2 regions of the Lujinxingia litoralis genome follow, and region 2 is predicted to be linked to the other one. Evidence: riboswitches for the same ligand, from Rfam matches in the RefSeq annotation. Region 2 holds a riboswitch; the other holds the start of a gene.
What was found. A riboswitch is a leader RNA that binds a small molecule or an ion and turns the genes downstream of it on or off. The one in region 2 is predicted to bind thiamine pyrophosphate.
Positions count from the first base shown of each region.

Region 1: linked by a shared signal. The riboswitch ahead of DL240_RS14620 (class I SAM-dependent DNA methyltransferase) and the one ahead of tenA (thiaminase II) in region 2 are both predicted to bind thiamine pyrophosphate.

Region 1 is NZ_QHKO01000007.1:82,519-85,930, forward strand. Features, by position in the region: gene DL240_RS20055 (hypothetical protein) at 1-263, shown strand, start outside; gene DL240_RS20300 (hypothetical protein) at 390-920, shown strand; gene DL240_RS14615 (TenA family protein) at 860-1,501, opposite strand; gene DL240_RS14620 (class I SAM-dependent DNA methyltransferase) at 1,498-2,229, opposite strand; TPP riboswitch at 2,329-2,428, opposite strand; gene DL240_RS14625 (fibrinogen-like YCDxxxxGGGW domain-containing protein) at 2,864-3,412, opposite strand, start outside.
Region 2 is NZ_QHKO01000008.1:106,355-109,766, forward strand. Features, by position in the region: gene DL240_RS15535 (BamA/TamA family outer membrane protein) at 1-314, shown strand, start outside; gene DL240_RS15540 (thioredoxin family protein) at 344-955, opposite strand; TPP riboswitch at 1,846-1,948, shown strand; gene tenA (thiaminase II) at 2,023-2,718, shown strand; gene DL240_RS15550 (hypothetical protein) at 2,925-3,412, shown strand, end outside.

The DNA.
Region 1 (3,412 bases), on a different contig from region 2:
AGGTCGAGGAGCGCGAGACCCAGGCCGCGCTCAACGCCCGCGACAAGGCCGACGCGCAGTGGAGCACCCACTACAGCCCGGTGGCCGCGATCATCGAAAACCTCTTTCGCCTGGCCGAGATGCCCGAGCTCGCCGAGCGGGTCCGCCCCACGGCCCGCCGCCGCGCCGGGCTGGTGGAGGAGGCCGACCTGGGGGAGCTGGAGGGAGAGGCGGAGTTTGATGTGGTGGGGGAGGAGGGAGACGCGGAGGTGGTCATGAGTTGAGGATGTGGTGGTGAGTGGAGTGCCGAGCGCCCCGGCGCTCGACGTGTGTCGTATGCAAAACCCCCGGTCGCTGTGGCGGCCGGGGGTTTTTGTGGGTGGGGATAGGGCGATCTGGGGTTAGGGCTCGTGCTGGTGCTCGTGCTGGTGCTCGGGCTGGTGCTGGTGCTGGTGCTCGTGCTCGTTCTCGTTCTCGTGCTCGGGCTGGTGCTCGTGCTCGACCTCGTGCTCGTGCAGGTGCTCGTGCTCGTGCTCGACCTCGACCTCGACCTCGACCTCGACCTCGACCTCGGCCTCGACCTCGTTCTCGTTCTCGTTCTCGTTCTCGGGCTCGTGCTCGTGCTCGTTCTCGTTCTCGTTCTCGTTCTCGTTCTCGGGCTCGTGCTCGTGCTCGTGCTCGTGCTCGTGCTCGTGCTCGTGCTCGACCTCGTTCTCGGGCTCGTGCTCGTTCTCGTGCTCGTGCTCGACCTCGACCTCGACCTCGACCTCGGGCTCGTACTCGTTCTCGTGCTCGTGCTCGTGCTCGACCTCGACCTCGTTCTCGTGCTGGTGCTGGTGCTCGTACTCGTGCTGGTGCTGGTGCTGGTGCTCGGGCAGTTTCACCGCCCTTGCCACAGTCCTTCCCAGAACTCGAGTTCGCAGCGCGCGGCATCTTTGTAGGCGCCCTCGATCGTCATCATCGCGCCCTCGATCGCTGTGCAGCGGTTGAGTTCCGCCTCGAAGATGGGGACCGACTGCTGAAACGCCGCGTCGGTGTAGGTCGCGATCCAGGCGTCGTAATCCGCCGGCCGGTGGGCGTTTTGTGAGTCGAGATCACGGGCGATCTCGGCATAGCCCACCGCGCAGGGGGTCAACGTGGCGACCAGGGTCGGATAGCTCGAACGCGCTGCCTTTAAGGTCGCCAGATACGACGTGGTCGCCCCAAAAGGTGCGGCCTCATCGAGGGCGTTGATGGGCAACCCAAAACGTCTGGCCAGGCCGCGATGCAGCTCAAGCTCGACCTCGCGGGTGAGTCTGGCGAGCTCCCCCCAGAAGTGGCGGGACGACTCGGTGAGCGCCAGCTGGCTCGCGGCGTCCAGCGCCACGACGTAGCCCTGTAGATAGAGCCAGTCCTGGGTGATCCAGCGCCCGAACACCTCGCGGGGGAGGCTGCCGTCGCCGATACCGCGGACGAAGGGGTGGGCCCGGGCCGCCTCAAAGAGCGCGTCGTTCTCCCGGCGCAGTCGACTCGCCAGGCTCATGAGTGCCCCGCGGTCGTTTTGCTGGCGAGCACCCCGACGTAGTCACCGGATTCGTGGCCGTCGCGGGGCATCTCGACCTCTTCGCCGGCGCGTACCGGGTGGGTCGTCAGGGTTTGCGCGGTCTTCTCCACGGTGAATCCCGCGGCCGTGAGTGCCTCGATGCGCTCGGCGGTGGTGTGCCAGGAGGCCGCGCGCACAAAGGGCATCGGATAGGGGCTCTTCGGTGCCACCCCGGCCATCAGCGGATGATCCCAGGTGCCGAGCTCGGCAGCGAGGCAGTAGAGAATGCCAAAGCTGCTCTCCCGCGGCACATCGATGACCATCACATAGCCCCCGGGGCGCAGCGCGTTGAAGGCGCGCTCAAAGACCCCCTGCAGATCGTTGACGTAGGAGCTCGACCCGTTGAACACCAGCATATCAAAGAGCTCCTGGCCAAAATCCCCTTCTTCGGCGGTGCCGATCGTGACCTCCATGCCCCGGGTCCGGGCGATGGCGGCCATGCCCTCGGCGGGCTCAATGCCGTCGGTCACCACGATATCGAAGTCGCGCTTGAGGACGGCCTCAAAGAGCCCGGTGCCGCATCCCACAGAGAGTACCCGCGCCGGTTTCGGCTCGGGCCAGAGGTGCGCAAGAAGGCGGACCTCGCTCTCTAAGAGGGGCTGGTTCTCGGAAAACCAGGCGTCGTAGTCGTTGGCAAAGAGGTCGAAGCCGTTGGCGTCGCTCATCATGGGGCGCTCCACTCGAGATCCGGCCATGGCGAGGAGGCAGCAGCGACGATGGATCGGGCCCCCCCCGCGCGCATCGAATGCACGTGTAAAGAGGCCAGACGACGACGTCCTGAGCTTTCCTACGCCGGCATGATCCGGTTCAGGTTCAAGGGATATCTCTCAGCTCGCCCACCACGGGCGAACACTCCCAGCTCGAGGGGGGAGCGCTATCATCGGGGGGAGTGGCCGGTCAAGCCGGTGCCGAGCGCCCCAGGACGACGCTGACTGCGTCGATAGGGATACGCGGTAGCGTTGCTACAGCTTCATCCCTATCTCCTTGTCAGCGCCGCCCTGGATACGCGGTAGCGTTGCTACAGCTTCATCCCTATCTCCTTGTCAGCGCCGCCCTGGATACGCGGTAGCGTTGCTACAGCTTCATCCCTATCTCCTTGTCAGCGCCGCCCTGGATACGCGGTAGCGTTGCTACAGCTTCATCCCTATCTCCTTGTCAGCGCCGCCCTGGATACGCGGTAGCGTTGCTACAGCTTCATCCCTATCTCCTTGTCAGCGCCGCCCTGGATACGCTCGGATCTTTGGGTTCGCGTGCCCCCCCCCAAGGCCCACACGAATCGATCGACATCGCGAACCCGGGAGCTCAGGGCTGCTTATCGCCCACCTGGCAGATGAAGCGGCTGGAGGTGAAGCCCTGGCCGGGGAGGTCGTTGTAGCCTTCGACGGTGTTGTCGGCATACCAGGAGTAGCCCATGGAGCCTGCGGTGGTGTTATCGCCGTTGGGCTCGGCGATGTTGGTGCGCGTGCCGATAAAGAAGGGGCCGTCGTCGCTGGCGCTCCAGTCGCAGTCGGCGCTGGAGGAGTTGAAGGGGGTGCGGATGCAGGTGGCGCCGTCGAAGTCGGGGTAGATGCCGAAGATGCGGGCGTAGTGGATGTTGGCATCGGGGCCGACATCGGGATTGCGGGCCAGGGTGAGGGTGGTGGCCAGGTGGGCCGGGGAGCGGGGGATGTGCAGCTGCATGTTGTGCTGGGCGCAGAGGGCCTCGGCCTCGGGGGCGTAGACGTTGGTGTCCGGGGCGATTTTGAGGAAGGTGTAGCCGCCGCCGTCGCTGGTCATGTCGCAGAAGACCTGGAGGTTTTTGAGCGGGCCGTTGCCGTCGCGGTCGATCAGGTATTCGCCATCGGGCAGGCC
Region 2 (3,412 bases):
TCCGCTACGACCATCATGCCCCCGACATCGGGGCCACCCGCTGGCTCATCAACACCCTGGGCTACGGCCTTACCCTGAGCAGACTCCCCCTCAGCGTGCGCGCCTTTGCCGAAGTACAACACGCCTACGTCAGCGAAGCCCGCGGTGACATCCTCCCCGAAGAACTTCTGGGAACCAACGCGTTCTGGAGTGCCTCGCTCGGTCTGCGCCTCTACTTCGGCGGTGGGCCCATGCGGATGGGGTCCTACGGCATCCTCGATCCGATGAGCGCTGCCCATCGCTCCATGAATGCGATGCACGAACACAGGAACTAAAAGGGGGCCGCGGCCCCGAACGCTCCGACTCAGCGAGTGGCCGAGAGCTTGCCCCGACGCTCCCCGGTGAGCAGCGCCAGAAGATCACCTTCGATGGTGCCCGGGGGACGCTCGATCACTCGGCCCACCTCTTCACCATCGCGATAGACGATGAAGGTCGGTACCGCGATGATGTCCAGCCCCGCCAGATCCACATCGCCACCACCTAACTTGCGATCCACCCCCACGTACTCCACGCCAAAGGGCACCTGTGGTGCCAACTCAAGCGCCTCCCAGAAGCGGGTCACCTCCCGGACGCTGTCCGAACACCACGTCCCCAGCACCACCTTCACCTGTGCTCCCGGTGCGACCTGCCCCAGCGCTCGGGCGGCCGCCTCGTCTACCGGCGCCTTCCCCCCGGCCTCAGCCCACCCCGGAGCCCGGCCGCGCACGCTCTCCGGCTCTAATTCGCCGACAAAGTCCTCCCCCTTTCGCGCCTCCGCCCCGGGAGAGGGGGCCGGTGCGTCGCTTTCCTCCTCGCAGGCCTCCACCGCTTCATCACTCTGGGCCGTGAGGACGGCCGGGGTGTCCGGCGCCTGGGACGAGGGCTCGCAGGCCATCATCGCCAGAGCGGCGACCGGGGAAAGGATCAGAGGGAACATTCCAGACTTCATCATATCTCCATGGCACGTTGTCGGTTCATAACGTCAGCTTCGTCTGCTCACCGGCCTACCCCACACTCTCCCGAGTTTCCCCGTGGCACAATGCGTCCGGAGTACCTGCGAAGGCTTCGAGGCAAAGGTCGAGCCCGGGTCGAACTCCCGGGACTATGGCCCCGGTCGGGACGCCCGTTGAGTAGAGCTCCCCTTCAACCCAGGCCTGTCTAACCCCGGAAGCCGCGATATCCATCCCGAACGCCTCACGACTCAAACGCGCTGAGTGCGCTGCCTGAGCGCAGCAGACTTCACTCCCCTCCCGGTCAAAGAGGAAGGAGACGGCGCCGCATGGCAGTCAACTCCCAGGGTTGGGAGGACGAAAAGGGGCCGGTTGGGAGTCGAGTCCCGTGGCAAGGGGAAGGAGAGGGGGCCGGTTGGGAGTCGAGTCCCGTGGCCAGGGGAAGGAGAGGGGGCCGGTTGAGAGTCGAGTCCCGTGGCCAGGGGTGGGAGAAGGGGGGCGCTGGGAGGTTGTCCCCCATTCGTGGGGGGTAGGGTGGGTCGGAGGTGGGAGTCGAGTGCCGTGGCACGGGGTGGGAGAAGGGGCCGATTGGGAGTCGAGTCCCGTGGCCAGGGGTAGGAGAAGGGCGGCGCTGGGAGGTCTTACCCCGTTAGAGGGGGGAGGGGTGGGCTGGAGATGGTAGTCGAGTCTCAAGGCCGGGGGTGGGAGAAGGGTCAGGTTGGTAGTCGAGTCTCAAGGCCGGGGGTGGGAGAAGGGTCAGGTTGGGAGTCGACTCCCGGGGGGATGAGAAGGTTGTGGCGCCCGGGGGGCTTCCTGGTTTTTGGGCGGGAGACATGCCCTTTGTCTTTTTTGGAACCTGCGTTAGGGTGGCAGCCATCACCGATGCCAGGGGTGCCTCGTCCGAGATGGAGGAGGCTGAGAAGATACCCTCATGACCTGATCCGGTTTGTACCGGCGTAGGGAGGCTACACATGACGACGACGATCCCCATCGTAGCGATGGCGGGGCACTGTATGCCTGGCTCTTCACTCACCTTTTTGTTTGAGGAGTATGTATGAGCGCACCTGCCTTTGAAGTTCCGCCCTTTGCGAAGCGTTGCCTGGAGGCTGCGCGCGCGCAGTGGGGCGCGTCCTTTGAGCATCCCTTTGTGTTGGCGCTGGCCGAGGGGACGCTGGATGCCGAGAAGTTTCGTTTTTATCAGATGCAAGACGCCCGATATCTGGAGGCCTTTGCGGATGCGGCCAGCCTGATCTCGACGCGCTGTGTGTCTCCTGTGGATAAGCTGTGGTTTGTGGACGCCGCGCGGATGGCGTTGGTGGTTGAGGGGGAGTTGCATGCGGGCTACGGGGAGAAGCTCGGGTATGGGCCTGAGGAGATCGCGGCGATGGAGCTGACGCCCAACAACCGGGCGTATCAGGACCATATGATCTCGGCGGCCACCCGGGGTACGTTGGTCGAGGCGGTCGGAGCGCTGACGCCTTGCCCCTGGCTTTACATCGCGTTGGGGCAGCATTTGTTGGAGCGTCTGGGGACGATTGAAGACGATCACCCCTACGCGGACTGGCTGCGGATGTATTCGGATCCGGGGTTCAATGAGTACATGAACGAGATCCTCGGTCGTCTGCAGCGCTTTGCTGACGCGGCCGATGAGGCGGCGCGGGAGCGGGCGGTGCAGGCCTTTGTGACCAGCGTGCGCTATGAGTGGATGTTCTGGCAGCAGGCCTGGGAGCATCAGCAGTGGCCGGTCTAAGGGGCTAAGCCGGCCCGGGCGGTCGGCAATAAGGTACACAGCGGGCCCCGGTGACGGGGCCTTTTTTTTGGGCTCCGCTGGCGAGCGGTGTCAGGGGAGGTGGGGGGCGGCCGGGTTGTGGGGCCGGGGGGCGATGGCGTAGCGTGGGGTTCTGCGAGAGTGTGTTTCCTGCAAGCTGCCAGATGCCTTTGTCTCCGGAGAAGCCGATGCCGTGTCGCGTGTCATGGACGTGTGTGTGTGTGGTGGCGTGGTGGTTGAGCGCCTGTGAGCCGGGTCATCTCGGAGGGGCAAATCTGGACGAACTCGACGTGTCGACGCGGGACACCGGCGGCGCGGCGGATGCGGCCTCGGAGGGGGACACGTGGGATGTGCAGCCTGAGGAGGATGCCGCCGGCAGGCCTGACGCTGAAGATGCGGCGGACGTTGCTGATCCGGGCGATGTTTCTTTGCCGTCCGATGGTGCGGATGCGCCTGAGGTATCACCGGAGCCGACCTGGGAATGTCCGGCGATATCCTGCAGCGCGGTGGATGTGACGACGGGGACGGGGCAGATGCGGGGCATCGACGGGTGTGCTTATGAGCTGGCCCTGGAGGCACCGCTGAGTCAGGGCGAAGCGCTGGCCGATCGCCTGCTGGCGCGCGTCACCGGGGAGGCAGGCGGTCAGCGTCGCGACATCACCGATGTGCTTGGCGC